DNA from 3 places in the Streptomyces sp. TE5632 genome. Region 2 is predicted to be linked to each of the others. Evidence: riboswitches for the same ligand, from Rfam matches in the RefSeq annotation. Region 2 holds a riboswitch; each other region holds the start of a gene.

Region 1 (10,092 bases), 790 kb from region 2:
GGTCGACCGGGTGCTGGCCGTCCACACCGTCCGCGGAGCCGCGCACACCGCCGGCCCGTGACGCGTCCGGCCGGCGTCCGACGCCGTGGTCTTCGCGGAGATCGGGATCGGCGCCGTGGACGAGGAGTGCACGCACCGTTGTTCCTGTGGCTGCACCGACTGGGAGAGTCATGACAAGTAGGTTCACCGAGCTGGCCGTTGACTGCCACGATCCGGAGAGGCTCGCGGCCTTCTGGTGCGAGGTCCTGGACTTCGAGGTGATCGACCGGAGCGAGGGCAAGGTCGAGATCGGCTCCTGGGTGCCGACCGTCGAGGAGGTTCGGGCCCGCCAGATGCCGCCCACCCTGCTGTTCATCCAGGTGCCCGAGGGCAAGACCGTGAAGAACCGGCTGCACCTCGACGTCAGCCCGATCGACGGCAGCACCGAGGACGAGGTGACCAGGCTGCTCGGCCTCGGCGCCACCAGGACGGATGTGGGCCAGGGGCCGGACCGGAAATGGGTGGTCATGGCAGATATCGAGGGCAACGAGTTCTGCGTGCTTCGCACCCTGGCACCGCGGAACCAGCCCGACTCTGTCGGGGGTTTTGCAGCTGCACCCCCACCGCCAGGCCGTTGAGCAGGGCAGATGCAGAAGCCCGACGGGAGTACCGGGTCACACCGGCGGGGGTGATCTCCGCCACCACCGGCGGGGGTGCCTTGGTGGGCGCGCTAAGCTGCACATGCCCCGCGGGGGAAGTCCGGTCGAATTCCGGCGCTGACCCGCAACGGTAGGCGGAGCCCGTCCGAGGCCCCGTAAGCCCGATTACCCGCGGTGTGAAGGCTCCTGTCATTCGCCGTGGACTGCGAGAGGTGCTGCGCAGGGCGCCCGCGCCCGGGGCCGCTCCTTCTGTTGCGTAGGGGCACGGCCTGAGGCGAAAGCGATCCGTCCGTGGCCACCACCCTCGAAACCGAACCTGCCACGCCCGCGCACACGCCCCGTACCGGAGCCGGGGCCGCGTCCCCCAGACGCGTGCCGCTGCCCCTTCTCCTGATCGGCCTGGGCGCCGCTCTGCCCGTGTCCCTCGTCTGCGGGGTGGGGATCGGGGCGTCGGGGATCTCCTGGGGCGAGGTGCTGCACCACCTGTGGGCCGGGTCGACGGGCGGGTCCATAACCCCCGGCCAGGTGCCGGCGTACACCATCGTCTGGGAGCTGCGCTTTCCCCGGGCCGTGCTGGCCGCGATCGTCGGGGCCGGGCTGTCGGCCATCGGCGTCGCGGTGCAGGCCATGGTCCGCAACGCTCTCGCCGACCCGTACGTGCTGGGTATCTCCTCGGGCGCGGCCGTGGGCGCCAACGCCGTGCTCATCTTCGGAGCCTTCGGCGCGCTCGGCGTCTGGGCTCTGTCCACGGCGGCGTTCCTCTCCGCGCTTCTGGCCATGGTGCTGGTGTACGCGATCGCCCGTACCCCTCGCGGCCTGAGCCCGCTGCGGCTTGTCCTGACGGGCACCGCGATGTTCTACGGCTTCTCGGCCGTCACCACGTTCATGGTGTTCGCGGCCGAGCGCGGTGAGGCGGCCCGCTCCGCGATGATGTGGCTGCTCGGCAGCCTCGGCGGCGCAAACTGGGCCTCCGTTCCGATCGCCGCGGGGGCGGTGCTCGGCGGCCTCGTCCACCTCGCGTGGTCGGCGCGACGCCTGAACGCCCTGGCCATGGGCGACGAGACGGCCGCCGCGCTGGGAGTGGACCCGGGAAGGCTGCGCAAGGAGCTGTTCCTGGTCTCCGCCGCCGTCACGGGGGCGGTGGTGGCGGTGAGCGGGGCGATCGGCTTCGTCGGACTGATGGTTCCGCACGCCGTACGGATGCTCGTCGGCGCCGACCACCGGCGGCTGCTGGCCGTCGCACCACTGGCCGGAGCCGTCCTGCTGGTCTGGGTGGACATCCTGTCCCGCGTGGTGCTCGCGCCGGTCGAACTGCCGGTGGGCGTCCTGACCGCGGCCATCGGCGTGCCGTGTTTCGTCCTGCTGATGCGCCGTCGTTCCTACACCTTCGGAGGCATGTGATGCGGGTCGACGTCGACGCACTGACCGTCGAGGTCGAGGGTGCCCGGCTGGTGGAAGAGGTCACGCTGGGTGCGGCCGAGGGGCAGCTCGTCGGTCTGGTCGGGCCCAACGGCAGTGGGAAATCGACCCTGTTGCGTTGCGTCTACCGGGCGCTGCGTCCCTCGGCCGGTACGGTCCGGCTCGGCGGTGAGGACCTGTACGCCATGAGTGCGCGTGAAAGTGCCCGCCGGGTGGCCGCACTGCCCCAGGAGGCAGTCACCGAATTCGACTTCACGGTCGCCGAGGTCGTGGCGATGGGGCGGTTGCCGCACCAACGGTCGGCGGCCCGGACCACCGATGAGGACCGCGGGGCGTGCGAGGCCGCGCTGGTGGGGGTCGGCGCCGGTCACCTCGCCGACCGTGGCTTCCTCACCCTCTCCGGCGGCGAGAGGCAGCGGGTCCTGATCGCCCGGGCGCTCGCCCAGCGCCCCCGGGTGCTGGTGCTCGACGAACCCACCAACCACCTGGACATCGCCCAGCAGTTGGAGGTGCTCGCCCTGGTGCGTGGCAGCGGGCTGACGGTGCTCACCGCGCTGCACGATCTCAACCTCGCCGCACTCCACTGCGATCTGCTCCATGTCATCGACGGCGGCCGGATCGTCGCCTCCGGCGCTCCGCACGACGTGCTCACACCCGAGCTGCTGGCCGAGGTCTTCGGAGTGCGGGCGCATCGCGTCCCGCATCCGGAGACCGGCGCCGTGCAGCTGCTCTTCGATCGTCTCCTGCCCGCTCAGCCCGCTACCTGAGGAGTCACCGCCACCATGCCGCACCCGGTACGCCCCGCCGTACTCGCACTCGCCACAGCCCTGCTCCTCACCGGCTGCGGTGCACAGGTCACCTCTCAGGAAGGGGAGAAGGACGGTTCCGTGGCCCGTGACGGCCACTATCCGGTGACCGTGGAGAACTGCGGCCGGAAGAAGACCTACGACAAAGCCCCCCAGCGCGTGGTCACCAACGACGTCGGCATCACCGAGATCATGTTCGCGCTCGGACTCGAGGGGCACATGGCGGGCTATGTGATGCCCGACGACAAGGGCGACCTCACGTCCGTTCCCTGGAAGGACGCCTACCGGAAGACCACGTGGCTCTCGAAGGAGAGGATCACCATGGAGCTGGTCCTCGACGCCCGTGCCGATCTGGTCTTCGCGGGCTGGAACTACGGCTTCAACGAGGGGACCGGCCTCACCCCGGCCAAGCTGGACGAGGTGGGCGTCGACTCGTATCTGCTGAGTGAGTCGTGCCGCAACGGGAGAGGGAAGGCACGGGGCGTGATGTCACCGCTCGACGCCCTCTACACCGATCTGCGGAACCTGGGAAGGATCTTCGACGTCGAGGACCGTGCCACCACCCTCATCGCGACGTTCCGGAAGCAGGTGGCCGAAGCGCAGGCGAAGGCGCCGAAGGGTGCGGACCGTCCGAGGGTCTTCCTCTACGACGACGGGCGGGACAAGCCGCTGACCTCGGGCGCGTACGCAGGTCCGCACGACATCATCACCAAGGCGGGCGGTGATCACATCATGAAGGACCTCAAGGACAGTTGGACGACGGTCGGTTGGGAAACCGTCGTCGCACGTGACCCGGAGGTGATCGTGATCAACGACTACGGGGACACCAGCGCCGACCAGAAGCGGAAGTTCCTGAAGTCCTATCCGCCGCTCGCACACGTCTCGGCCGTCAAGAACGACCGGATCGTCGTCCTCGACTACGTGGACCTGGTGGAAAGCCCGCGTAATCCCGCGGCCGTCAGCTCACTCGCCGCAGACCTGAGGAACTTCGATCGGGGCGGATCTCCCCGGGGAGAGGGGTGATGCCGCATGTCCGTCGACGCGAACTCGGCCGAAGTGACGTCCGGTCAGGCCACGGCCCCGCCGCCCGTCCCGCTGCCCGCCCCGCCGAACGCTCCCGCGCCCTGTCGGGTCGTCGTGTGCCGGGACTGCTGCTGCGGCAGCTCCAAGGTGCCCGGCGTCGACCACGCGGCGCAGGCAGCGCGCCTGCGCGCGGCGGTTCCGACACGGATCTCCGCCTGCCTGGACCTGTGCGAACAGGCCAACGTCATCGTCGTCCAGCCTTCCGCGGCGGGCCGGTCGGCCGGCGGCCGGCCCGTCTGGCTGGGGCTGGTCAACGACCCCGACGCCATCGAGGACATCGTCGCCTGGGCGCACGCCGGCGGCCCCGGCGTCGCACCCCTCCCGGACATCCTCGACCTCTACACCGTCAGGCCGCCGCGGCGGGGCACGGCCCCCTGAGACCGCGCTCACCCGACCGCCCTCCACGCGGCAGCGGCCCCCGGCCACTGCCGCACGAGTGGGTCACCCCGGTCCCCTCGAACCCACGGCGCGGCGCCCGCCGGAAAGGAAACGCCCCGGCATGACCGAACACGCTCAGGCATCCGCCGAGGCCGTCACCGCGGCCCTGCACGACGTGGCAGGCCTCGGCGGCTTCTTCGTCCTGCCCGTCGGCGGCCCGGACGAGGGCCGGCACCCGCTCGACCGGTCCTCCGCGCGCGGCTTCACCGACCTGTCCGCAGCCGTCGCGCGGCGGTACCGCACCGGCGAACCGCGGATCGGCGTGTCCATCGCCCACCTCGGACACGCGGCCCGCCTCTGGTCCCCCGCCCTGGCATGCGTGCTGCTGCACGGGATCGTCTTGGACCTGACGGAGCTGCAGCGTGCCGACGACGGACCGGCCCTCCGCCTGCCCCGCCCCGCCGGCTGGTACGCCGAGCGGCTCCCCGACCCCGCTCTCGCCCTGAACGAGCAGGTGATGCGGCATCTGCGCGCGCTCGAGGCCGGACTGCGCGTCAAGATCGCTCCGCGCCTGCTGGACGGGAACGCCGCCTCCGCACTCGTCGGATCGGCCCATGTCCTGCTGTCGGCCCGCCCCGAGCTGCGGGAACCGCTCACGGGCCTCACCACCCGGCTGCTGAGCACCGGACGACTCGCGGGTACCGGAGTGATCACCGGCCCGGATCTCACGTTCCGCCGCCGCAGTTGCTGCCTCTACTACCGTGTGCCGAACGGCTCGAAGTGCGGCGACTGCTGCCTGGCCGGCCGAGACGGACCGGCAGCCTGACGCAGGGTGCCCGCTGCCGGAACAACGCCCGGTGCGTCACCTCCGCGCACACCTCCCGGCCGACTCGTCCGGTCCCGTCCCGGCCCGTCGTGCTGCCGACCCCCGCGTTCGTCACCCGGTCGGTCAGCACGCACGACACCTACGTACGTTTCGAGGTCCGGCTCGCCAAGGACAATCAGGACTACGACGTGATGGGGTACACCAAGGGACAGCCCATCGCCGACGGCCTCGACCAGTACGAGCGGCACCCGGAGTTCCTGCGGGTGCCGCCACGAGGCGGCACCCGCTCGGCCTTCCCCGACCACCGCCTGGAAGACGCACCGGACGCGCACCTGCCGGAGGAGCGGGCCCCACGCAGGCTCCACGCAGGCCCCACGCAGGCCCCACGCAGGGCCGGCGGCAGGGCGGCGGGCCGGTGCGTCGAGGTGCGAACGAGCGGCGGCCCGGAACACCTACCCCGAGTGGGCCGACCGGACCAGCTCTGCCAGCGCCTCCGCCAGCGCGTCGAGCCCCGGCCCCGCCGGGCCGCCCGGCTCGTCCATGTACAGGTCCCTGCGGATCTCGATCATCAGCGCGCTCACCCGCGGGTCCTTCCCGTAGTACGCGAGCGGCACGTAGGTCCCCGCGAAGGGGCTGTCGATCCCCGTGCCGCCGAAGCCCGCGAACGCCTTCTCCGCGCGGGCGAGCAGCCCGGCCGGGGTGTGGAAGGGGTTCGTGCCCAGGCAGACGGGCGGGCGGGGGCCGGTGCCGTGGAGTTCGTACGGCAGGGGCTCGGTCGGGTACGAGTGCACGTCGATGACGACCGCCCGCCCCACCGCGTCCAGCCGCTCGGCGACCGCGTCGGTCATGGCCTCGGCGTACGGGTGGAAGTACCGCTCGACGAGTGGACGTCCGTCGTGGTCGCCAGGCCGCAGCTCACCCCGGTGCGACGTCCCCGTGTACACCGCTCCCATGCCGACGGCCAGCATCTCCTCCCGCTCGTCCGGGAACCGCTCGGGGTCGACGACCAGACGGGAGAGCCGGTTCACGAACCGCCAGGGCGTGCCGGAGGGCACCCGGGCGGCGGCCAGCGCCGCGATCTCCGCCGTGTGCGAGTCGGTCATGTGGTCCAACTCCCGCTCCAGGGCGGCGTCGTCGAGCGTGATCCCGCTCCGCACATCCGCCGGCACGACCCGCGAGGAGTGCGGGACGTGCAGGATCACGGGGGAGTCGGGGGAGCCGGGCAGCAGGTGGAAGGACGGTGAGGTGTCGTGCATCGCGGATGGCGCTCCTTGCGTCGGATCCGTATGGGTCGTGCGTCGGGAAGCAAGCGCGCTTCCCGCCCTTGTACGGGGACAGGGGGACTGGTGCTTCCGGCGGCGTCCCCCCAGCCACCGCCGGAAGCATGAACATCTAACCCCAGAGGAGAAAGCATTGTCAATCACCTACGTGTGGGAGTGTGGTGATTCCCTCGGGGCGGCCCCGGGGCCCGGTCGGCAGACCGTCATGGCGACCCTGGAATGGCTGGGGGCACGGTCGCCACTCCCGTCCTCGCCCGAGGCCCTGAAGACATGGGTGACTTCGCCGACACGACCGAACGGCGGGGGCGTCGGGTGTGAGGGTGCCCGACGGGTCCGCTGACTCTCCTGCCGGTGCACGTCGCCGGTTACCACGACCCCGACGGCGACCGCCCGCACGGCGCCGTCCTGGAGCGCGCGGTGTCCTTGTGCATGTCGCACATGTCCATGCTGCGCGCCCTGATCCGGCCCGCCGCCGGGCCTCGCCCCCTACCGGGCACAGCGGCTGCCGATCCTCACCCTGCGGGACCCGCCGCCGTACGCGCCGGCGCTGAACCCGCTGCCCGGCGCTCACCGGGAGGCAGCCGAACGGCTGAAGGGGATGCCCGGGGTTTGCCGGGAGTCCCACACGTTCCGCGGCGACCCGTACGACGGCCTGGCCAGGGCCGTCGACGAGCTGAAGGCGGAAGCGGTGGTGGTGGGCGCCTTTGAGCAGGCCGGCCCTCGGGTCGTCGGTTCGGTCGCGGTCCACCTGGTCGAAGCGGACGATGGCAGGTGACGGTGGTGCCGTAGGCCGGTGGGCCGGACCGACTGCCGCCTCGCCGCGGTCCGGCCGCGTGCACGGCGGTCTTCCCCGACCCGGCGGCGCTGAGCCGGCATGAACCGTCGTCAGCCGTTGCCGTAGGCGAAGAGGTGAGGCACATGGCCGGGCTCCGGGCGGGCGAGGGCATTCTGCGCCGTAAGCCCATTGAACACATCGAGGAGACGGAAGCCGTTGAGGGGCCTCAGCTGGAGCGGACACTGGGGCTGTGGCAGCTGACCGCGATCGGCGTGGGCGGCATCATCGGCGCGGGCATCTTCACCCTCGCCGGCACGGTGGCCAACGGCACGGCGGGCCCCGCGGTGCTGGTGTCCTTCCTCATCGCGGGCGTGGCCAGCGCGGCGGCCGCCCTGTCGTACGCCGAGTTCGCCGGCCTGATCCCGAAGGCGGGCTCGGCCTACACCTACGGCTACGCGGTGCTCGGCGAGTTCGCCGGCTGGTTCATCGGCTGGGACCTGCTGCTCGAGTACACGGCGATCGTGGCGGTGGTCGCGATCGGCATCTCCGGCTACTTCAGCTTCCTGATCGAGGACATGGGCGCGCAGTTGCCCGCCTGGATGCTGGGTGCGCCCGGCACCGGTTCCGGGCACAAGGTGGACCTGTTCGCGGCAGTCCTGTGCCTGCTCATCGCCTGGCTGCTGACCCTCGGCATCCGCAACGCGGCCCGCTTCGAGACGATCGTGGTGGCGTTGAAGGTGCTGGTCGTGCTGGTGGTGATCCTGGTCGGTTTCTTCCACATCAACACCGCCAACTACCACCCGTTCTTCCCCTACGGGATCAGCGGGGCGTTCACCGGTGCGGCGACCGTGTTCTTCGCGGTCTTCGGCTACGACGCGATGTCGACGGCGGCCGAGGAGTCCAAGGACGCGCGGCGGCACATGCCGAAGGCGATCATCTACTCGCTGGCGATCGCGATGGTGCTGTACGTGGCGGCCTGTCTGGTGCTGACCGGCATGCAGAACTACAAGGACATCGACAAGGAGAGCGGCTTCTCGACCGCCTTCCAGTCGGTGGGGCTGGACCGGCTGGCGGACGTGATCGCGGTGGGCGCGATCATCGGCATCCTCACGGTGATGTTCACGTTCATGCTGGGGGTGACCCGGGTGTGGTTCTCCATGTCCCGGGACGGGCTGCTGCCCAAGTGGTTCGCGAAGACGCACCCCACACGGCACGTGCCGACGCGCGTGACGTGGATCGTCGGGGTGGCGTCGGCCGCCATCGCCGGCTTCCTGCCGATCCAGGAGGCGGCCGAACTGACCAACATCGGCATCCTGCTGGCGTTCGTGGTGGTGTGCACGGCGGTGATCGTCCTCCGCTACCGGCAGCCGGACCTGCCGCGCGGCTTCCGTACCCCGTGGATGCCGTTCGTGCCGGCCCTGGGTGTGGTCTTCTCGATCTGGCTGATCACGTTCCTGCAGTGGCAGACCTGGGTGCGGTTCGTCGTCTGGTTCCTGATCGGGTGCGGGATCTACTTCTCGTACTCGTACAAGCGCTCGGAGCTGGCCAAGCGCTAGGGCGGGTATCGAGTCCTGAGCGACGGAGGGTCCGGATGAGGTCCTTGATCCAGATCGTCGAGGCGCGCAGGTGGAGGCCGGCGTCGTGGCTGACGGGCCGGCCGCCCCGGAGCCTTTCCTCCTTCCGGCTGTCGGCGGTGCCGGTGGCCCGTGGTCATGCCGCGGCCGCCGTCCCGACTCCTCCCGAGCCCCGGAGAGAGATCGATGAGCGAGAAGCGTTGGGTCACCTTCGACTGTTTCGGCACCCTCGTGGACTGGCGCCACGGCATCGCCACCGGCATCGAACTGGTCGCGCCCGGTAAGGGCTGGGAGCTGCTGGACGTCTACAACCGCCACGAGCCGCAGGTGCAGCGCGAGCACCCCTCCATGCGCTACGGCGACGTCCTGGCGGAGGCCCTGAAGCGCACGGCCGCCGAGGCGAAGATCGATCTGCTGGAGGACGACGCCCGCGTCCTGACGGCCGGCATCCCGTTCTGGCCGGTCTTCCCCGAGGCGCGGCAGGCCCTGCGCGAACTGCGGGAGTCCGGCTGGAACCTCGCCCTGCTCACCAACTGCGACCGCGTCATCATCGGCGAGACCCAGCGCCGCCTGCAGGTCCAGTTCGACGCGATCGTCACCGCCGAGGACTCCGGCGCCTACAAGCCGGCCCACCACCACTTCGAGCATTTCGAGAAGTCCCTCGGCGTCACCCGTGACCGCTGGGTGCATGTGGCGCAGAGCTACTTCCACGACATGGTTCCGGCCGGCGAACTCGGCATCACCCGCGTGTGGATCAACCGTCTCCACGCGAGCGACGACCCCTCGGTCGCGCACGCCGTCCGCCCCGACCTGAGCGACCTGGCCGCCACCGTCGACGAGGTCCACCAGAAGCTCAACGGCTGACCTGCGGCTGCCTCCGCCCGTCTGATCCGCCGGTAGCCGCCCCCGGCGACCGGCGGATCAGACGGCGGTGCGGTCTGCTCGAGGCGGTCCTCCAGGTTCTCCCTGTGGCCGGCATCCTCGGAAGCCCGGGGCAGGGGGAAAGGTGCGGGAGAGGACGGAGAGGGGACGGAGAGGGGGCTCATGTAGGCGGGCCGGAGGCGTCGCCGTCGAGGTCCAGGCGGATCACCACCGGTGTCTCGGCGACATCCGGCGGTGCACGGCGCGGTACGGGGAGAGTCGCGAGTGGGGCGACCCCGCCTCGGTGTCCGTGAGCACCCCGGCCATGCCGGTGCGGCGGGCATCGGCCGGATGCCGATGCCCGCCGCCGGTTTTCTCCGGTTCAGCTGTAGGGGATCACCAGCACGGACTTGTCCGTGCCCGTCTGGAGCTTCGAGGTGCCGTTGCCGATG
Region 2 (10,092 bases):
CCCGTCGACTATGCCAAGGCATCCCTCACCGTCGAGCACGTGCTGCCGCAGAGCCCGGCCCAGCAGTGGTACGACCTTCTCGCCGAGGATGCCGAGGACGGCCAGAGTCCGACCGAACTTCACGCCCTGCTCGTCCACACCCTGGGCAACATCACCCTCTCCGCGGACAACGCGCGCCTGTCGAACCACCCTTTCCGCCGCAAGCAGGAAATCCTCGACGCCAGCGCCCTGCGCATGAACCAGCGGATCGCCGCCGAGGAACGGTGGGGGAGGACGGAGATTCTCGCCCGCGCCGACGAACTGGCGGACAGGGCAGTGCGGTTGTGGCCCGGTCCCGCCGAGGAAGTCGTCCAGGCAGAGGACGAGTGGGCCGGCTGGAAGGAGCTCCGGGCCGTGCTCCTCGCCATGCCGGCCGGTACGTGGACGACGTACGGCGATGTGGCCGCACTCATCGGCACCCATGCCGTCCCCGTGGGCCAGCACCTGGCGACCAAGGTCGGCCTGCACGGCGCCTACCGCGTGCTGACGGCGGACGGCCGTGTCTCGGCGGGCTTCCGGTGGCCGGACGGCAAGGAGTCCGGCGATGCGCGAACCCGCCTGGAAGCGGAGGGCGTTCCCTTCAACGACGCGGGCCGGGCCCGCCGATCCCACCGGCTGACCACCGCCGACCTGGCGGCCCTGGTCGGCAAGGACACCGCTGATGAGACCGTGCCGTCCGAGCAGGCTGAAGACGAACAGCAGCCGAGGGCAGACCGGTTCGAGGCGCAACTGCGCGACAATCAGACCGAGGAGACCGTGCATGGCGTCCTCGGCGTGCTGCGTTCCTGGGAGCAGCAGGGGGGCCACCTTGCTTACGGCCGGGCCGACGAGACCAGTTGCTTCCCGATGGTGCGGTTCGGCGACACGCGTGATACCGCCCGCGCGCTCTGGCCGCTGGCGATCTATCCGGTCGCGGGCACCGTCGAAGTGGTCTTCCAGCACTTGAAGCGGCGTCCCCCGTTCGACGACGAGCCCCTGCGCCGTGAGCTGATGACCCGGCTGAACGGCATCGAGGGCGTCGACCTGGCCGAGGCCAAACTGGACCTGCGTCCGTCCTTCCCGCTGGAGGTCTTCTCCGGGCACGGTGAGGAGATCCGCGGGGTGCTGGAGTGGTTCGCGCATACCGCCGCGCTGGCCGAGGCCCGCCGCATGGTGGACGAGGGCCCGGACACGTTCTGACGCTCGACGTTCCCCTCAGGCGCGTGGGGCCCACGGTTTCCCGGGTCCCACGCACGTCGAACACGAGGTGCTATTGGCCCGGGCCGCCGATGACAGGCGCCAGGAACGGGCTCGGCGCCCCGTGCCAGGACACCCGCAGCGCCTCCCGCGCCCGCGTGCACGCCACGAACAGCACGCTCAGCTCGCTGTTCACGTCCTCCTGATGCTGCTGGGCGTCGACGTCCACCGGAGTCACGGCGAACTTCATCGGAACCGTGCCGTCCATCACCCCGGCCACGGCGACGCAGCGGAACTCCAGCCCCTTCATCCGGTGCATGGTCCCGATCCGCACCCCCGCACCACTGCGCCCGGCTCCCAGCACAACGGCGGAAATGCCGGCGCGCTCCAGGGCCTGGGCGATGTCCCGCCCGAACTGGATGAACCGCACCGCGATGCCGATGTGTTCCGCCTCCACACCCGAGGCTGCCCACTTCTCCACCTGGGCCACCAGCGCCGCCATCTCCTCAGGCTTCGTCGCGTGGCCCGCGGTCTTGGGCCGTTCGCCGTGCATCGTGGAGCGGTAGCCGGCCAGAGTCTCCTTCCCATCGTCCATGTCGTCCGGTTTCTCCCCGATCAGCAGCGCCGTGGACCAGGTGAGAATCTCCTGTGTGGTGCGGTAGTTGACCCGCAGCCGGTACGAGCGTCCGACGACCTCGATGCCGAGCGAGCGAAGCGAGACCCGGTTGCCGTAGATGCGCTGGTGGGTGTCCCCGGCGAGGAAAAGGTCGTCGGCGCCGGGGTCGACGAGGGCCCGCAGGAACCGCCATTGGGCGGGGTGCAGATCCTGCGCCTCGTCGACCACGACGTGCCGGAAGGGCCGCTCGTCGCGCCCCTCCAGGACACGCGCCGCCGCGGCGCACACCTGCAGGAAGGTCCACTCCCCGGCCTGACGCAACTGCTCCTCGAAAGCGGAGACCGCACGCCACACCTGCAACCGTTTCAGCGGCCCGAGCCCGCTGCCGCGGCCCGTCCGCAGCACTTTCAGGTACTCCTCGGGCGTGGCGATGGTGTGCGCGAGAATGACGTGCCGCCACTCCTGGTCGAGGAAGACGTCCGTGAGGTCGAGGTTCAACCGCCGCGCGATCCGCGCCCACCGTGCGGTGATCTCCTTCTGGTCGAAGACCAGCTTGAGCGGTCCGCCGCCGCGGTCCGCCCGTACGATCTCGTTGGCCAGGGCGTCGACGTTCACCACCCGGATCTTCGCGCGGACGGCATCCTCCGTGATCAGTAGCTCCACGCAGCGCTGCAGTTCGGCGGCCAGGTCCTTCGTGTAGGTCGTCAGCAGCACGCAGCCGTCGGGTGCGTCGGCGGGCAGGTGCCGCGCGAGGTGGTACGCCCGGTGCAGCGCGACGACGGTCTTGCCGGTGCCGGGCCCGCCGGTGACCCGCGCCGAACCGGCATAGCTTTCCTGGTAGGCCACCCGGTACTGGCTCGGGTGCAGGAAGACCCGCCAGGCGTCGAAGGGGCGCTGAAGGATCTCCAGCAGTTCGTCGGCTCCGGAGACGAGGGCGATACGGCCGCGCGAGCGGGCCATGGCGGTACCCAGCTCGTCACCCTCGGAGGGGCGGGCGCTCTGCGGGACGGTCCGGGCGTACGCCTGCACGAGTTCGCGGTCGATCTCCTCGGGCTTCATACCGGTGGCGAGCCCGAGCAGCACGTCGTACTGCTGCTCGGGAAGCACCTTGTGCAGCGCCTCCAGGTGGGCCTCGTCGGGGACCAGCCGGATGATCGGCAGGATCTCCTCGTCCACGCCGAGGCTGCGCAGCACCTTGTCCGGATACGCGGAGGCGGGGAACAGGCGGGACGGCTCGTCGGCGGCCAGCGCGCGCAGTCCGGCCGTGGCCCGCTCCAGCGCCACGTCGTTGCGTATCTCGATGCCCTGGGTGGCCTCGTTCACCGAGGCACGGTGCTTGGTCGCCCAGTCGTTGGCCTTGTCGTGCGGGAGCACCTTCAACAGCAGATAGCTGTCGCCGGACTCCGCCTTGAGGACGACACCGCGCCAGAAGCCGGTGATCCGGATGGTCCGCAGCCGCGGATCCTTCTGGTGCGTGAGCTTCTCCAGGTGCAGTCCCGCGTGCGTGGCCGCGGCGAACTTCTCGAACACCTCGAAGACGCGTTTCTGGACGGGTTTCTCCAGCGCGGCGAACTCCATCAGAAAGTCCCGGTGCATTCCCAGCGTCGCCATACACGCCCCCTCCGACCGGCCTCTCCATGAATCACGATCACTTTACTGACCGACGCCGACTGGGAAGACCGTTCCGTCATTGCGGCGGAGTGAGTGCGGTAGCGGCATACCCCCTCTCCGACCTGGAGGCCATGCTCATCACGGGTGGTGATGACGAAACGGTCCGGTTCTGGCACTGCGACTCGGGGACCGAGGCGCTGGCGATTCCCCTGGGGCTTCATGTGCACGATGCCGCCGTTGTCGATGGGGAGCTGGCTCTGGCCACTGCGGAAGGCCTGCTGCAAGTGAGCCTCGAAGCGGCGTCCAACCTTGCTGGTACGTTCTGAGCCGTGCTTCCCCGGACCTGCTCGTACTGCCACCCTGACGTAACCACGCGGCCAGGGCTGGCTGCGCAAGGGCGTCAGTTCGTGGTCACGAGCTCGTCAAGCAACCGCTCCAACAGGTCGTTGTCACCAAGGAAGCTCTTCACCGAGGCGTCCTCGTTGCGCTGGGGGTTCATGCCCGACCAGTTCAGGTCGTATCCCGCGTCGGCGCTGAGCTGCGTCAGGAACGCCCGCTGGGCACGGCCGTTGCCCTCGCGGAACGGGTGGAGGACGTTCAAATCGCCGTACAGTTCGGCCAGTCGGATGACGAATTCCTGGCGGGGAAGATCCCGCAGATGGCCGGAGGAAGCGAGACGGCCGAAGACCTCTCCGGCGTAGGGCACGAGATTTCTCGCCGGGCAGAGCGGCGTGCGCTTGGCGATGTTCACGGTGCGTAACTCGCCTGCCCATGGACAGATGTCGCCGAAGACCGTGGCATGGAAGCCTGGAGATGGCCGAGGTCGTACGCGCCGGGTAGGGGGCGTTCGGCGAGCATGACGAGGCGCGCCCGGGTGATGTCCGCCTCCGCTGCCGCGAGCAGCCGAGGGTCGGTGATGCCGAGCTTGTTGCGCAGCACGCCGTTGGGCATGGCGTACGGATCGTTCACCCTGCCCGCCGCTGCGAAGTCGGTCGGTGGCGGGCGATCGCGCGAGCGACAAGGGTGTCCGCGTCGAGGTCACCCTTTACGTACTCCTCGGTGTCCCGGTCGGAGGCCTCGGAGGCGTAGAGCCCCTCGGCCTGGATGGAGCCGGTGGCCGAGGCGGCAGCCGCACGCCGTGCCGCTCGGCCGCTCAGCGCCTCGAAGGCCTCGACGGACAGAAGGACGCCCTGGGGCTTGCGGTGGGCGCCGATCAGGACCGGGTCAGCATCCGCGCCGGACTCCGACAGGTCGGTCAGGATCCGCGACAGTCTCGCGCGCGCGTCGCTGACGGTCACGACCTCGGGGATCTCCACGCTGTCACCGTACCCATAGAGAGGCTTGATTCTGTACAGATTCTAGTACGGATTCCGATGGGATGCGCGGTGTGGCGAGGATGTGGCCCGTCGTGTCGGCCGACCTTGAGGACTGTCGTGAACTCACCGAATCCAGAGTGCGCAGAAACCCGGAAGCCGGCGTGTTCGTCATCGGCGGTGCCGCTCCGCAGAGAACCGCCGAACACATCCGGGAACTGCAGCGCCGGGGAATTCTGAGGCCCTTGCCTTGAGCCGGTCACCTTCTGCCACACCACGGTGGCCGTACCCGGCGAGGCGGGGCCCGGCGACGTGGGGCTTGTGAACCGGCTTTCCGCGCAGGCTGCCCGAGCCGGGGGTCATCTGCCGTCGGCGTGCTCCGCGGGCTCCGGGGACACTGCGATGAGCGCGGCCAGTTCCTCCGGTGTCCGGGGCCCGGCGGCCGTGTCGGGCAGCAGGCCCTGGGCGCGGAGCAGGCGCGCGGCCGCCACGCCCCACGGCAACCGCAACCCCGCCGCCGCGAGGAGGTCCGTGCGGGCCAGCATCGTGGGCGCCGGGCCGGTCCGGGCGCCGGACGGGGTGAGCAGGGCGGCGTCGTCGGCCCAGCGCAGGGCGAGGTCCACGTCGTGGGTGGCCATGACGACCGTGGTGCCGTTCGCGCGCAGCCCGTCGAGGGTGGCGAGCAGCCGCTCCTGACCGTCGGGGTCGAGCCCCGCCGTCGGCTCGTCCAGGATCAGGACCCGGGGCCGCATGGCGACCGCCCCCGCGATCGCCGTCCGCTTGCGCTGCCCGTAGGAGAGCAGGTGCGTGGGACGGTTGGCGAGAGCGGTGATGTCCAGCGCGGCCAGCGCCTCCGTCACCCGCGCCCGAACCTCCGCGTCGGGCAGCCCGAGGTTCAGTGGTCCGAACGACACGTCCTGGCTGACGGATGCCGCGAACAACTGGTCGTCCGGGTCCTGCACCACCAGCTGCACTGTCGTCCGCAGCCGGGTCAGCCCCTTGCGGTCGTACCGGGCGGGCCGACCAGAAACGGTCAACTCGCCCTCGCTCGGCCGCAGTCCACCGCTCAGCAACCGCATCAGCGTCGTCTTGCCGCTGCCGTTGCGGCCCAGCAGGGCGAGCGCGCGCCCCTCCCGCACCTCGAAGTCGAGGCCGGTGAGCACGGCCGGGCCGTCCTCGTACGCGAAGGACGCGCCCCGCAGGGCGACCAGTGCGGGCTCGCTCAAGACAGCGGCCTTTCCAGGAGGAGGGCGAGGGCGGCCAGTGCGACGAGTAGGGCCAGGCTCATGACCGTGAAGCGCACCGAGACCCGGGCCTCCGGCACCAGCACGCGCAGCGTGCCGTCGTAGCCGCGTCCGGCGAGCCCCGTCTGCAGCCGCGCGGCCCGGTCGAAGGACCGGACGAACGCGGTCGCGCCGAGCCCGCCCAGCGAACGCCAGGTCGCCGCCCGGGTGGTGTGCCCGAGCCGGGCCGCCTGCGCCTCCCGGACCCGGCGCACCGAGTCGAGCAGCAGGAAACTCATCCGGTACGTCACCAGCGCCACATCGACGAGGGGAGCGGGCAGCCCGGCCCGTACCAGACGCGGCAGCAGATCGGACATCGGCGTGGTGAAGGCGAACAGCAGCACCCCGAGGGAGGCCGCCGAGGTGCGCAGCATCAACTCACCGGCGCGCAGGGGCCCGTCATCCGCCCAGGCCACGAACCCGCCCGGCCCGCCCACCTGCACCAGCAGCGTCAGCGCCCCGGTCACGCAGAAGCCCAGCGGCACCCGGTAGGCACGCCACAACCGCCGCCCCGGCACCCCCGCAGGGCCCAGCAGCACCGCGAGCGCGGTCAGCAGCACCAGGGCCGAGCCCGGCCAGGGCGGCAGCGAGACCGCCAGCACGGTGAGCCCCAGCCCGAGCACGGCCTTGTCCACGGGATGACGGCGGCGCCAGCGACTGCTGTGCGCCGCCGCGTCGATCGGCAGCACGGGGGATCAGGTCCCGGGTCCCGCGGGGGCCGCGTCGTCGACGTCCGCCTCGGTGTCGACCCCTTGCGCCCGTTCCGCCCCCTGCCGGCGCCCCCGCCGCAGCCCGAAGTAGTACGCGAGCACGCCCGCGCCGATCGCCGCCTGGAGGGCGAACAGCGCCGACTCGATCTCCCCGGACGGTGGTTCGTACAGCGGCGAGAACCACGGCTCGTAGTCCGGGGCGATCTCGGTGATCGCGGTCTCCGCCTCCGCGTCGGCGCCCGCGAACGGCTCCTCCTTGTGATCGCCGAGCCCGAGGACCAGCGGCACCACGGCGAGCACGGCGACAAGGAGCAGCAGCAGGGAGTTGATCTTCGCGTTACGGCTCATCGGGCCACCGCCTCGCCCGCGCCCGCTCCCGCGCCCGCCGACTTCTTCCCGAGCCCGGCCACCAGCACCCCGAGCCGGGTCAGTTCGCCCTTGCTGGACTGCACCAGCATGCGCATCACCAGCACCGTCAGCAGCCCCTCGCTCACCGCGAGCGGGATCTGCGTGACGGCGAAGATGGAGCCGAACTTGCCGAGCGCGCCCGCGAATCCGCTGCCCGGGTCGGGGAAGGCGAGCGCCAGCTGCACACTCGTCACGCAGTACGTCGACAGGTCGGCGACGAACGCGCCGCAGAACACCGCGACCATCAGCGGCGCCCCGTACCGCCGCAGCAGCCGGTAGACCCCGTACCCCGCCCACGGTCCGACGACCGCCATCGAGAAGACGTTGGCGCCGAGCGTGGTCAGCCCGCCGTGGGCGAGCAACAGGGCCTGGAACAGCAGGGTGATGGTGCCCAGCACCGCCATCACCGGCGGCCGGAACAGGATGGCGCCCAGCCCGGTGCCGGTGGGATGGGAACAACTCCCGGTCACCGAGGGCAGTTTCAGCGCGGACAGGACGAAGGTGAACGCTCCCGACGCGCCCAGCAGCAGCGTGCTCTCGGGATGCTCCCTGACTTCACGGGTGAGCGACCGGGCTCCGTGGACGACGAACGGCGCCGACGCGACGCCCCAGGCGACCGCGTGCGCCGGCGGTAGAAAACCCTCGGCTATGTGCATGGCTCAGCAGACCCTCTCCAGCACCTCGTGGATGGTTGACGCGCCTTGGCCGGTCTCCTGGCTGACGGGTACCACCGCCCGTGCTCCGCCTTCCCGGGTCCGAGGGGGACCCAGTGGCTGCCGTTCGGTCCTGTCGGGGGACAGGACCTGGGGCCGGAGCCGGACTTCCCGATCACAGTGGCGAGGGCCGCACCGGTATCACACCGGATTTCCCGTTCACCAAGGCGTGGCGACACTAGACCCTGTCCCGGGCCGCTGACAAGCAGTCCCGGGGGGCGCACGGACGGCGCCCCGCAGCTCGCACCCCGACGGGCCCACCACGCCGAAGTGCGGGAATGAGGGGAGGGGGTCCTGGGCAGAACCCTGCTGCAACTAATATGCAACAACGAGATCCGGGCAGCAAAGGTGTGGAATTCGATGACGACCCGACGAATAAAGGGTGCCGCCGTCGCGGCGACCATGGCCGCCGCGGTCGCCGCCTGCTCGGCGCCCGGCGGCGGCACGGACGGCGCCGCGGGCGGCAGCGGGTCCGCCGAGTCCGTGGTGATCGGGGTCGCCTCCGAGCCGGACACCCTGAGCCCGCTGCTCGGCTACGGCAAGGACGGCAACTCCAAGATCTTCGACGGGCTGCTCGCCCGGGACGCCGGCCTGGAACTCGAGCCCGCCCTGGCGAAGGCGCTCCCCGAGGTCACCGACGACGGCCGCACCTACACCTACACCCTGCGCCCGGGCGTGAAGTTCAGTGACGGCGAACCCCTCACCGCCGAGGACGTCGTCTACACGTACGAAACGGTCCTCGACGACAAGACCAACAACACCGCCAAGAGCGAACTGGACGCCGTCAAGGAGGTCCGGGCGGACGGCGACGACAAGGTCGTCTTCACCCTCAAGTACCCCTACGCGGCCTTCCCGGCCCGCACCGTCCTGCCCATCGTCCCCGAACACGTCGCGGGCGAGCAGGACCCCAACACCGGCGCCTTCAACACCGAGCCGATCGGCACCGGACCGTACGTCCTCACCGGCTGGAGCAAGGGCGAGAAGCTCACCTTCAAGGCGAACCCCGACTACTGGGGCGGCGCACCGAAGGTGAAGAAGCTCACCATGGCGATCATCGCCGACGACGACGTCCGCGCCACCCGGCTGCGCTCCGGCGACCTCGACGGCGCGACCCTCCCGCCCAACCTCGCCGCCACCTTCAAGAACGACGACGCCCGCAAGACCTACCGGGCCACCACCTACGACTTCCGCGCCGTCACCCTCCCCACCGGGAACAAGATCACCGGCGACACCACGATCCGCCGCGCCCTCGACCTCGCCGTCGACCGCCAGGCCATGGTCGACAAGATCCTCGACGGCGCCGGCCGCCCCGCCTACGGCCCGCTGCCCCTCGACGACCCCTGGTACGCCAAGGACGTCGAACGCCCCCAGGACCTCGCCGAGGCCAAGAAGATCCTCGACCGCGACGGCTGGAAGGCCGGCCAGGACGGCATCCGCGCCAAGGACGGCGCCCGCGCCGCCTTCACCCTCTTCTACCCCTCCGGCGACAAGGTCCGCCAGGACCACGCCCTCGCCTACGCCTCCGACGCCAAGAAGGCCGGCATCGACGTCAAGGTCGAGGGCGCCACCTGGGAGGTCATCGAACCCCGGATGGGCAAGGACGCCGTCCTCGCCGGCTTCGGCAGCACCGGAGACCCCGACTTCGGCCTCTACACCCTGCTGCACTCCTCCCTCGCCGGCGACGGCTTCAACAACATGCCCCACTACGACAACCCCGCCGTCGACAAGGCCCTCGAAACCGGCCGCCGCGCCCAGGACCCCGACGACCGCAAGGCCGCCTACGACGACCTCCAGCGCGCACTCGTCAAGGACCCCGGCTACACCTTCCTCACCCACATCGACCACCTCTACGTCCTCGCCGACCGCTGGGGCGACCTCACCACCCAGGTCGAACCGCACGAGCACGGCTTCGCCAGCGGCCCCTGGTGGAACGCCGAGGACTGGCAGCCCAAGAAGTGAAGACCCTGCCCTGGGCGGCGATGGGACACCTCGTGGCACGGCGGGCCCTGCTCGCCGTGCCCGTCCTCCTCGTCGTCACCTTCGGCGCCTTCGCCCTCGCCGCCGCCTCCCCGTTCGACCCCGTCAAGGCCTACGCCGGAACCGCCGCCCTCGGCGCCGACCAGGAAACCCTGGACCGGCTCCGCGACAACCTCGGCGTGGACCAGCCCTTCACCGTCCGCTGGTGGGAGTGGCTGACCTCCGCGCTCACCGGCGACCTCGGCC
Region 3 (10,092 bases), 3.6 Mb from region 2:
GAACCACTTGGCGACCTCGCGGATCTCCTCGCCGTTCTGGTCCAGCGCCACGACCCGCGCCCCGCGCCGGTAGCACTCGAACGCGTGCCGACCGGCTCCGCAACCGAGGTCCAGGACACGGTCGCCCGGGGCGAGCGGGAACCGGGAGAAGTCGACGGTCAGCACGTGGCCCTGCTTTCGCGGTGGGAGGTGACGGGTTCTTCTGCGACGAGTGCCGGGGCCGCCGCGGGACCGGCGACGACGGGATCGGCACCTGCGGCCTCTGCAGTCTCTGCCGCCTCTGCGCGGGCCATCGCCTCGCGGTAGCGGGCCACCGTGCCCTCGGCCGCGCGGGCCCAGGTGAAGTGCCGCAGCACCCGCTCCCGGCCGGCCGCGCCGAGCCGCGCGCGCAGCTCGGGGTCGCCGAGCAGTCGGTTCAGCCCGGCGGCCAGCGCGCCCGCGTCGCCGGGCGGGACGGCCAGGCAGGTCTCGCCGTCGCGGCCGGCCACCTCCGGGATCGCGCCGCCGGTCGTGGCGAGCAGCGGCGTGCCCGTGGCCATGGCCTCGGCGGCCGGGAGCGAGAAGCCCTCGTACAGCGACGGCACACAGGCGACCTGGGCGGAGCGCACGAGGTCGACCAGTTCCGCGTCCGAGATGCCCTTGACGAACTCGACGGCGCCCTCGAGCCCGTAGTGCTCCATGGCGTGCGCGACGGGCCCCTTGGTGGGGCGCTTGCCGACCACGACGAGGTGGGCCTCGGGCTGCTCGACGCGGACCTTCGCCAGCGCCTCGACGAGGAAGACCAGGCCCTTGAGCGGCACGTCCGCACTGGACGTGGTCACGATCCGGCCCGGTACGACGGGTACCGACGCGTCCGGCGAGAACAGGTCGGTGTCGGCGCCGATGTGGACGACGTGGATCCGGTCCTGCCGTACGCCCAGGTGGTCGACGATCTCCTCGCGGGAGGTGCCGGAGACGGTGAGCACGGAGGGCAGCCGGCGGGCCACCCGCTTCTGCATCCTGGTGAAGGCGTACCAGCGGCGCACCGAGGCGCGCCGCCGCCTGCTCCCGGCGGCGTCCAGCTCCAACTGCCGGTCGACGGTGATGGGGTGGTGGATCGTGGTCACCAGGGGCGCGCCGAGGTCGCCGAGCAGGCCGTAGCCGAGCGTCTGGTTGTCGTGCACGACGTCGAAGTCGCCGCGCCGGGCCCGCAGATGACGGCGGGCCCGCAGGGAGAAGGTCAGCGGTTCGGGAAAGCCGCCGGTCCACATCGTGCCGACCTCGAGCGCGTCGATCCAGTCGCGGTACTCGTCGCGGCCCGGGGTGCGGAAGGGGTCGGGCTGGCGGTAGAGGTCGAGGCTGGGCAGCTCGGTGAGGCTCAGCCCGTCGTAGCCCTCGTCGAGGACGGGGTAGGGCTGGGCGCCGATGACCTCGACCTGGTGCCCGAGGCGGGCGAGTTCGCGGGAGAGGTGGCGCACGTAGACGCCCTGTCCGCCGCAGAACGGGTTTCCCTTGTAGGTGAGGAGTGCGATGCGGAGCGGTCGCAAGCCATCGGCGGCGGAGGGACCCCGCGAGGGCCCGGCCTGACTGGCCTCAGCGGTCACCCTGGGCCCCCTTCTCCCTGCACGGTCCCGCGACTCTACGTCGGGACGTTAACCTGGAACAAGTTTCAGAGTTGATCGTTCCGAGGCTCCGAATCTACCGGCAGGTAGGGACGCCGGGAGCAGTGGATCAGGTGATTCACGCCACGGCGGGACGCGTGCCATGCTGTCCGATCACCAACCCTCACCGACGGTAACGGAGCGGGGCCCATGCCCGCGGAAGCCAACACCAAGAAGGCGGCCAAGGCGGCGATGCCGCCCAAGCCGAACAAGACCGGCAGGGCCGGCGAGGCGGACAAGGCGGTGCTCATGGAAACGGGCACCACCGGAGCCTCCCCCGCCTCACCCCTGACCGAGCGGCAGGAGGCGCGCAGGCGCCGCATCCTGGACGCGAGCGCCCGGCTGGCCGGCCGGGGCGGCTTCGACGCGGTGCAGATGCGGGAGGTCGCGGAGTCCTCGCAGGTGGCACTGGGCACGCTGTACCGCTACTTCCCGTCCAAGATCCACCTGCTGGTGGCCACCATGCAGGACCAGCTGGAGCGCATGCACCGCACCCTGCGGAAGAAGCCCCCGGCGGGCGACACGGCCGCGGAACGGGTCACCGGGACCCTGATGCTGGCCTTCCGCGCGCTCCAGCGCGAGCCGCAACTGGCCGACGCGATGGTGCGCGCGCTGACCTTCGCGGACCGCGGCGTGAGCCCGGAGGTCGACCAGGTCTCCCGCCGGACGACGATGATCATCCTGGACGCCATGGACCTCGGGGACCCCACCCCGGACCAGCTCTCGGCGGTCCGCGTCATCGAGCACACCTGGCACTCGGCCCTGATCACCTGGCTGTCGGGACGCGCCTCGATCGCCCAGGTCAGGATCGACATCGAGACGGCGTGCCGACTGATCGACTGGACGGCCCCGAAGGGTGAAGCACCGTGAAAGCGAAACTTTCGACGCCTTTCCGTTAGCCGCCGCGCGTCGCCCCCTCCTTCACTGCCGGTCAACCTTCGGCCATCCGTGGCCCAGTTGTGCGTGAACGGTTGACCGTCCCTACGGTCATTCGTATCGTCTGCGCTGCCATTCGGAGTCGAGCCCGAAACTTTCGAACCCGGATGCGGCGGAGTACGGCACGGCACGGCAGGCAATCCCCGGCATCCGCGCGACCCGCACACGGAACACGGGACCCCCACCGGAGAAGGGATGACATGTTCATGATTAGAACTGGAACCATCGGGATCGGAGGGAGCGCGGGAAGAGGCACCGGCATCAGGGCCGGCCTCCTCACCACCGCGCTCCTCACCGTCACCGCGCTCGTGGCCCTCCCCCAGAGCACCGCCCACGCCGCCGACACCCTGGGCGCGGCGGCGGCCGAGCAGGGCCGCTACTTCGGCGCCGCGGTCGCCGCGAACCATCTGGGCGAGGCGCAGTACGCGGCCACGCTCAACACCGAGTTCAACTCGGTGACGCCGGAGAACGAGATGAAGTGGGACGCCCTCGAGCCCGGCCGCGGCTCGTTCAACTTCGGCAACGCCGACAGGATCGTGGACCACGCCCGGGGCCGGGGCATGTCGGTCCGCGGGCACACCCTGGTGTGGCACTCGCAGCTGCCCGGCTGGGTCTCCGGCCTCGGGGCCTCCGACCTGCGGTCGGCGATGAACAACCACATCACCGAGGTCGTGCGGCACTACCGGGGCCAGATCCACTCCTGGGACGTGGTCAACGAGGCGTTCCAGGACGGCGGCAGCGGCGCCCGGCGCAGTTCGCCCTTCCAGGACCGGCTCGGCGACGGCTTCATCGAGGAGGCCTTCCGCACCGCCCGCGCGGCCGACCCGAACGCCAAGCTCTGTTACAACGATTACAACACCGACGGCGTCAACGCGAAGAGCGACGCCGTCTACACCATGGTCCGGGACTTCAAGTCCCGTGGCGTGCCCATCGACTGCGTCGGCTTCCAGTCCCACTTCAACAGCGCCTCCCCGGTCCCCTCCGACTACCGGGCCAACCTCCAGCGCTTCGCCGACCTCGGCGTCGACGTGCAGATCACCGAGCTGGACATCGAGGGCTCGGGCACGTCACAGGCCACCAACTACGGCAATGTCGTACGGGCCTGCCTCGCGGTGTCACGGTGCACCGGCATCACGGTGTGGGGCATCCCGGACAAGTACTCGTGGCGGTCGGGCGGCACGCCCCTGCTGTTCGACGACAACTACAACAAGAAGCCCGCCTACCACGCGGCGTTGAGCGCGCTCGGCGGTTCCGCTGATCCCGGCGGCCCGGGCGACCCGGGCACGCCCGGCGCCGCCTGCACCGCCACCTACACCACGGCGGAGGACTGGGGCAGCGGGTACAACGGCAAGGTGACCGTCACGGCCGGCAGTTCGGCGATCAGCGCCTGGAGCGTGAAGGTCACCATGACGCCCCCGCAGAAGGTCTCCTCGGTCTGGAACGGCTCACCGACCTGGGACAGCAGCGGCAACGTCATGACGGTGCGGTCCAGCTGGAACGGCACGGTCGCGGCCGGATCCTCGACCAGCTTCGGCTTCACGGTGACGAGGAACGGCAACTCGACGCCCCCGCAGCTCGGCCCCTGCACGGCCTCCTGACCGAATTCCCGCCCGCCCCACGGGACCCCACGGACCGGCCCGCCTCCGCCGACGAGGCGGGCCGGTCCGTGGCGACGTGACCTCGGCCACCTCGGTTCAAGCCACTTCTGACCACTTTCTTACGTACGGGTAGAGTGACGGCGTCGTCATCACCCGTACGGGGGGAAGCCGGTGCAATTCCGGCGCTGACCCGCAGCCGTGAGCCGTCCACCGGGACGGCGAGCCGGAATGCCCCGAACGGTTCGTGACCGGCTCACGCGCCCGGCGGTCCGCCGGGGCGCGGCACCGTCGAGGTATACGGAGCCGAGCCGCCGGGATGTCCCGTGCTGCCCGGCTCCCCACAGGGAGAGAGGCATCCGCCGATCATGAACATCCGTAGCAGCGCAGCGGTTCTGGCCGCCGTCGCCGTGATCGGTGCCGCCGTACCGGCCGCCGCCGACTCGTCCCCGTCCCCCTCGCCGTCCCAGCAGGCCCTGCCCGCCGCCCTGTACGGCGACGGCGACCCGCAGTACGACGGCGTGTGGCGGCAGTCGCTCGCCCTGCTCGCCCAGCACACGGTGGGCGTCGAGCCGCCGAAGTCGTCCGTCGACTGGCTGGCGGGGCAGCAGTGCGCCGACGGCTCGTTCGCCCCGTACCGTGCGGACACCGGCACGGCGTGCGACGCCAAGACCATGGTCGACACCAACCAGACCGCCGCCGCCGTCCAGGCCCTCGCCCCCCTCGGCGGGCACGAGGCCGTCACCGGCAAGGCCGTCGACTGGCTGAAGTCCGTGCAGAACAAGGACGGCGGCTGGGGCTACATGGCGGGCGGGGACAGCGACGCCAACTCCACCTCCGTCGTCATCGGCGCGCTCGCCGCGGCGGGCGAGAAGCCGGCCGAGGTGGTCAAGGACGGCAAGTCCCCCTACGACGCCCTGCTGAAGCTGGCGCTGCCGTGCGACGACAAGGGCGACAAGGGCGGCAAGAGCAGCAAGAGCGGGGACGACGGCGCGGGCGCGTTCGCCTTCCAGCCGGACAAGAAGGGCGAACTGGTCGCCAACGCCGACGCCACGGCGGCGGGCGTGGTCGGCGCCCTCGGCGCGGGCCTGGTGGTCGAGCCCGGCAAGGGCGGGTCGAAGGACGCCGGTTGCGAGAAGGCGGACACGCCCGAGCAGGCCGCCGCCAACGGCGCCGCCCACCTCACCGGTGTACTCGCCGAGGACGACCACCTCGTCTCCGCCCTCCCCGGCTCCGAGGACCAGCCCGACTACGGCAACACCGCCGACGCGGTGGTCGCGCTCGCCGCGCAGGGCGCCACCGAGCAGGCCGCGAAGTCCGTGGCCTGGCTGGAGAGGAACGCCGCCGACTGGGCCGCCCAGGGCGGCCCCGCCGCCTACGCCCAGCTGATCTTCGCCGCCCACGCGACCGGCACCGACCCGCGCGCCTTCGGCGGCACCGACCTGGTGAAGCAGCTCACGGCGACCGGGCCGGCCGCCGAGAAGTCCTCGCAGACGGCGAACGACGACAAGGCCGGGCAGGACGAGAAGGACGGGACGAAGGCCGAGTCGGACTCCGGGTCCGGCCTCTGGTGGACCGCCGCGATCGTCGGTGTCTGCCTCGTCGCCGCTGTCGGCGTCGTCCTCCTGCTGCGCGGCCGGAGCAGGAAGCAGCAGTCGTGATACGCCGGGCCACCGTGCTGTTCCTGGCCGCGCTCCTGCCGCTGCTGGCGGGCGTGGGCCAGGCGCAGGCCGCCGGCTACCGGTACTGGTCGTTCTGGGACCTGGACGGCGACGCGTGGACGTACGCCACCCAGGGTCCGTCCACGGCCCGTCCCGCCGACGGCGACGTCCAGGGCTTCCGGTTCGCCGTCAGCGAGGACTCCGCCGACGCAACGCGGCCCCGGGGCGCCGCCGACTTCGCCGCGATCTGCGCGAAGACCCCGGCGAAGGACGGCGAGAAGCGGGTGGCCCTGGTCATCGACTTCGGTACGGCCGCCGACGCCCCGTCCGGCGAGGCCCCGCCGGACGGCCGCACCGCCTGTGCCCGGGTCCCCGCGGACGCCACGACGGCCGAGGCCCTGGCCTCCGTCGCCAAGCCCCTGCGCTACAACACCGACGCCCTGTTGTGCGCGATCGCGGGCTACCCGGAGAAGGGCTGCGGGGAGCAGGTGTCGGGCGGCAGCGCACCGGCGCCCGAGAAGGAGGACGGCGCGAAGTCCTCGGCGCCGTCGGCGTCTTCGGACGACGGCGGTGGCCCCTCGCTCGGTCTGGTCGCCGGGATCGCCGTGGTGGCGTTGCTGGGTGCGGCGGCGGTCCGGCAGGTACGCCGTCGTGGCTAGCGGTGCCCGACCGCGGGGGCACACCGGCACCGGACGTCCGGTGCCGTCGGGTGCCCCCGCCTCGCGCCGCCGGCAGGGCAACGCCCTGCACCCCGGCGCCTGGTGGCTGTGGGCCCTGGCCCTCGGTGTCGCCGCCACCCGTACCACCAACCCCCTGCTGCTCGCCCTCCTCGTCACCGTCTCCGCGTACGTCGTGGCCACCCGCCGTCCGAACGCGCCCTGGGCCCGCTCCTACGGCGCGTTCGTCAAGCTGGCGCTCGCCGTGCTCGCCATCCGCCTGCTCTTCGCGATCGTCCTCGGCTCCCCCGTCCCCGGTACGCATGTGCTCGTCGATCTGCCCGAAGTCCCGCTCCCCGAGTGGGCGCAGGGCATCCGTCTGGGTGGCGAGGTCACGGCCGAGGCCCTCACGTTCGCCCTGTACGACGGCCTGAAACTGGCCACGCTGCTCATCTGCGTCGGTGCCGCGAACGCCCTCGCCAACCCCTCCCGTCTGCTGAAGGCCCTGCCCGGCGCCCTGTACGAGATGGGGGTGGCCGTCGTCGTGGCACTGACGTTCGCGCCGAACCTGATCGCGGACGTCCAGCGACTGCGCGCCGCCCGTCGGCTGCGGGGCCGTCCCGACCGGGGTGTCCGGGGTCTGCTGCAGGTCGGACTGCCGGTCCTGGAGGGTGCGTTGGAGCGTTCGGTCGCGCTCGCCGCCGCGATGGACGCCCGCGGTTACGGCCGTACCGCGCAGGTCCCGGACGGGATCCGCCGTACCACCGCCGCCCTCACCCTCGGCGGGCTGCTCGGCGTCTGCGCCGGAACGTACGGTCTGCTCACCGCCGCGGGCGCCGTCCACGGCCTGCCCGTGCTCCTGGCCGGTCTCACCGCCGCGCTCGCGGGCCTGTGGCTGGGCGGCCGGCGTTCCCTGCGCACCCGTTACCGCCCGGACCACTGGGACGCCCGCGCCTGGCTGGTCGCCGGCTCCGGCGCGGCGGTCGCGGCGCTGCTGGCGCTCGCCGCCGCGCGCGATCCGGCGGCCCTGCACCCCGGCGTGGTGCCGCTGGTCGCGCCCACGCTCCCCCTGTGGCCGGCGGCGGCCGTACTGATCGGCCTGCTCCCCGCCTTCATCACCCCCGCCCCCGAGGACACCGGCAAGGAGCCGTCGTGATCCGCTTCGAGAACGTCTCCGTGACGTACGACGGCATGCCCGAACCCTCCGTACGGGGCGTCGACTTCGAGGTGCCGGAGGGTGAACTCGTCCTGCTCGCCGGCCCGTCGGGGGTCGGCAAGTCCACCGTGCTGGGCGCGGTCAGCGGCCTCGTCCCGCACTTCACCGGCGGCACTCTGCACGGCAGGGTCACGGTGGCCGGCCGCGACACCCGCACCCACAAGCCGCGCGAACTCGCCGATGTCGTGGGCACGGTGGGCCAGGACCCGCTGTCCCATTTCGTGACGGACGTCGTCGAGGACGAACTCGCCTACGGCATGGAGTCGTTGGGTCTGCCTCCGGAGGTGATGCGGCGCCGCGTGGAGGAGACCCTGGACCTGCTGGGCCTGGCCGACCTGCGTGACCGTCCCATCTCGACGCTCTCCGGCGGCCAGCAGCAGCGGGTCGCCATCGGCTCGGTGCTCACCCCGCACCCGCGGGTGCTGGTCCTGGACGAACCGACGTCCGCGCTGGACCCCGCGGCGGCCGAGGAGGTCCTCGCGGTCCTCCAGCGCCTGGTCCACGACCTCGGCACCACGGTCCTCATGGCCGAGCACCGGCTGGAACGCGTCATCCAGTACGCCGACCAGGTGGCGCTGATGCCGGGGCCGGGCGAGCCCCCGCTGCTCGGCACGCCGGCGGAGGTGATGGCCGCCTCCCCGGTGTTCCCGCCGGTGGTGGCGCTGGGCCGGCTCGCGGGGTGGTCCCCGCTGCCGCTGACCGTGCGGGACGCGCGCCGTCGGGCGGCCGGGCTGCGGGAGCGGCTGGCCGACGCGACGACCCCGCCGCAAGGGCCCGCTCGGAAGACCGCCGGGGACGCGATGCCCGTGCCCTCCGGTCGGCGCCTGTTCAAGCGCACGAAGGCGGACGCCTCAACTCCCGCCCACGTGGCCGAGGTCCGCGCCCTCGCCGTCCGCCGTGACCGCGTCCAGGCCCTGCGCCGCATCGACCTGACGGTCGCCCCCGGCGAGACGGTCGCCCTGATGGGCCGCAACGGCGCCGGGAAGTCGACGCTGCTCGGCGCCCTGGTCGGTCTGGTCGAACCGTCCGCCGGTTCGGTCCGCACCGGTGACGCCGTGCCCCACCGCACCCGTCCCCGCGACCTGGTCCGCCGGGTGGGACTCGTCCCGCAGGAGCCGCGCGACCTGCTGTACGCGGACACGGTGGGCGCGGAGTGCGCCGCCGCGGACCGGGACGCGGAGGCGGAACCGGGCACCTGCCGCGCCCTGTTGTCGGAGCTGCTCCCCGGGATCACGGACGACACGCACCCCCGTGACCTGTCCGAGGGCCAGCGCCTGACCCTCGCCCTGGCCGTCGTCCTCACCGCCCGCCCGCCCCTGCTCCTCCTCGACGAGCCGACCCGCGGCCTGGACTACGCGGCGAAGGCCCGCCTGGTCGCCGTGCTGCGGGGGCTGGCCGCCGAGGGCCACGCCATCGTCCTGGCCACGCACGACGTGGAACTGGCGGCGGAACTCGCCCACCGGGTGGTCCTGCTCGCCGAGGGCGAGGTCATCGCCGACGGGCCGGCGGCCGAAGTGGTCGTCGCCTCACCGTCCTTCGCCCCCCAGGTGGCGAAGATCCTGGCCCCGCAGCAGTGGCTCACGGTCTCCCAGGTGCGGGCGGCCCTGTCATGACCCCCGCACGCACCCCAGCCGCCGCCCCCACTGCCACCGGTGCGCAGCGCCAGGCGCGGGCCGTCCGTCTGGGCCCGCGCTCGCTGCTGGCGCTGGCCCTGGTGAGCGCGGTGGGCGTGGCCGCCTTCGGCTGGCCCTTCCTGGCCCCGCCCGCCTCCACCCTCAACGCCCACGCACAGGACGCACCGTGGCTCTTCGCGGGGCTGCTCGTGCTGCTGGTCGCGGTGGTGACGGCGACGATCTCGGAGTCGGGCCTCGGCCCGAAGGCGGTCGCGATGCTGGGCGTCCTGGCGGCGACGGGCGCGGCCCTGCGCCCCCTCGGCGCGGGGACGGCCGGCCTGGAACCCATGTTCTTCCTGATGGTGCTGAGCGGCCGGGTCCTCGGTCCCGGCTTCGGCTTCGTGCTCGGCTCGGTGACGATGTTCGCGTCCGCGCTGCTCACGGGCGGGGTCGGCCCGTGGCTCCCGTTCCAGATGCTGGCGATGGGCTGGTTCACGATGGGCGCGGGCCTGCTCCCGGGCCCGGACCGCCTCCGGGGTCGCACCGAGCTGTGGATGCTCGGCGCCTACGGCTTTCTGGCGGCCTTCGCCTACGGCACGGTGATGAACATGGCGGGCTGGCCCTTCATGGCCGCCCTCGCCTCGGACATCTCCTTCGACCCGGACGCGTCGGTCCCCGCCAACCTGGCCCGCTTCGTGGCGTACTGCCTGGCCACGTCCCTCGGCTGGGACCTGGGCCGGGCCCTGCTCACCGTCGTCCTGGCCCTGACCCTGGG

The links. Region 2 has a riboswitch for cobalamin ahead of ACVW19_RS26145 (energy-coupling factor ABC transporter permease). Riboswitches for the same ligand answer to the same signal wherever they lie in the genome.
Region 1: another riboswitch for cobalamin. It lies ahead of ACVW19_RS29730 (FecCD family ABC transporter permease); the one in region 2 lies ahead of ACVW19_RS26145 (energy-coupling factor ABC transporter permease).
Region 3: another riboswitch for cobalamin. It lies ahead of ACVW19_RS09655 (prenyltransferase/squalene oxidase repeat-containing protein); the one in region 2 lies ahead of ACVW19_RS26145 (energy-coupling factor ABC transporter permease).

Annotation. Positions count from the first base shown of each region.
Region 1 is NZ_JBSSEA010000003.1:5,378,615-5,388,706, forward strand. Features, by position in the region: gene ACVW19_RS29720 (YrhB domain-containing protein) at 1-61, shown strand, start outside; gene ACVW19_RS29725 (VOC family protein) at 171-617, shown strand; cobalamin riboswitch at 709-829, shown strand; gene ACVW19_RS29730 (FecCD family ABC transporter permease) at 930-2,039, shown strand; gene ACVW19_RS29735 (ABC transporter ATP-binding protein) at 2,039-2,824, shown strand; gene ACVW19_RS29740 (ABC transporter substrate-binding protein) at 2,840-3,886, shown strand; gene ACVW19_RS29745 ((2Fe-2S) ferredoxin domain-containing protein) at 3,893-4,324, shown strand; gene ACVW19_RS29750 ((2Fe-2S)-binding protein) at 4,446-5,150, shown strand; gene ACVW19_RS29755 (N-formylglutamate amidohydrolase) at 5,603-6,406, opposite strand; partial or broken gene ACVW19_RS29760 (universal stress protein) at 7,002-7,219, shown strand; gene ACVW19_RS29765 (amino acid permease) at 7,349-8,761, shown strand; gene ACVW19_RS29770 (HAD family hydrolase) at 8,966-9,643, shown strand; gene ACVW19_RS29775 (glycosyl hydrolase) at 10,023-10,092, opposite strand, start outside.
Region 2 is NZ_JBSSEA010000003.1:4,592,840-4,602,931, forward strand. Features, by position in the region: gene ACVW19_RS26100 (GmrSD restriction endonuclease domain-containing protein) at 1-1,218, shown strand, start outside; gene ACVW19_RS26105 (UvrD-helicase domain-containing protein) at 1,289-3,442, opposite strand; gene ACVW19_RS26110 (hypothetical protein) at 3,574-3,768, shown strand; gene ACVW19_RS26115 (Fic family protein) at 3,843-4,193, opposite strand; gene ACVW19_RS26120 (hypothetical protein) at 4,190-4,411, opposite strand; gene ACVW19_RS26125 (antitoxin VbhA family protein) at 4,408-4,758, opposite strand; gene ACVW19_RS26130 (energy-coupling factor ABC transporter ATP-binding protein) at 5,115-5,981, opposite strand; gene cbiQ (cobalt ECF transporter T component CbiQ) at 5,978-6,727, opposite strand; gene ACVW19_RS26140 (energy-coupling factor ABC transporter substrate-binding protein) at 6,734-7,096, opposite strand; gene ACVW19_RS26145 (energy-coupling factor ABC transporter permease) at 7,093-7,812, opposite strand; cobalamin riboswitch at 7,843-8,051, opposite strand; gene ACVW19_RS26150 (ABC transporter substrate-binding protein) at 8,230-9,828, shown strand; gene ACVW19_RS26155 (ABC transporter permease) at 9,849-10,092, shown strand, end outside.
Region 3 is NZ_JBSSEA010000003.1:983,382-993,473, forward strand. Features, by position in the region: gene ACVW19_RS09635 (class I SAM-dependent methyltransferase) at 1-165, opposite strand, end outside; gene ACVW19_RS09640 (glycosyltransferase family 4 protein) at 159-1,583, opposite strand; gene ACVW19_RS09645 (TetR family transcriptional regulator) at 1,890-2,510, shown strand; gene ACVW19_RS09650 (endo-1,4-beta-xylanase) at 2,783-4,174, shown strand; cobalamin riboswitch at 4,288-4,427, shown strand; gene ACVW19_RS09655 (prenyltransferase/squalene oxidase repeat-containing protein) at 4,540-5,832, shown strand; gene ACVW19_RS09660 (SCO2322 family protein) at 5,829-6,491, shown strand; gene ACVW19_RS09665 (energy-coupling factor transporter transmembrane component T) at 6,532-7,644, shown strand; gene ACVW19_RS09670 (ABC transporter ATP-binding protein) at 7,641-9,317, shown strand; gene ACVW19_RS09675 (ECF transporter S component) at 9,314-10,092, shown strand, end outside.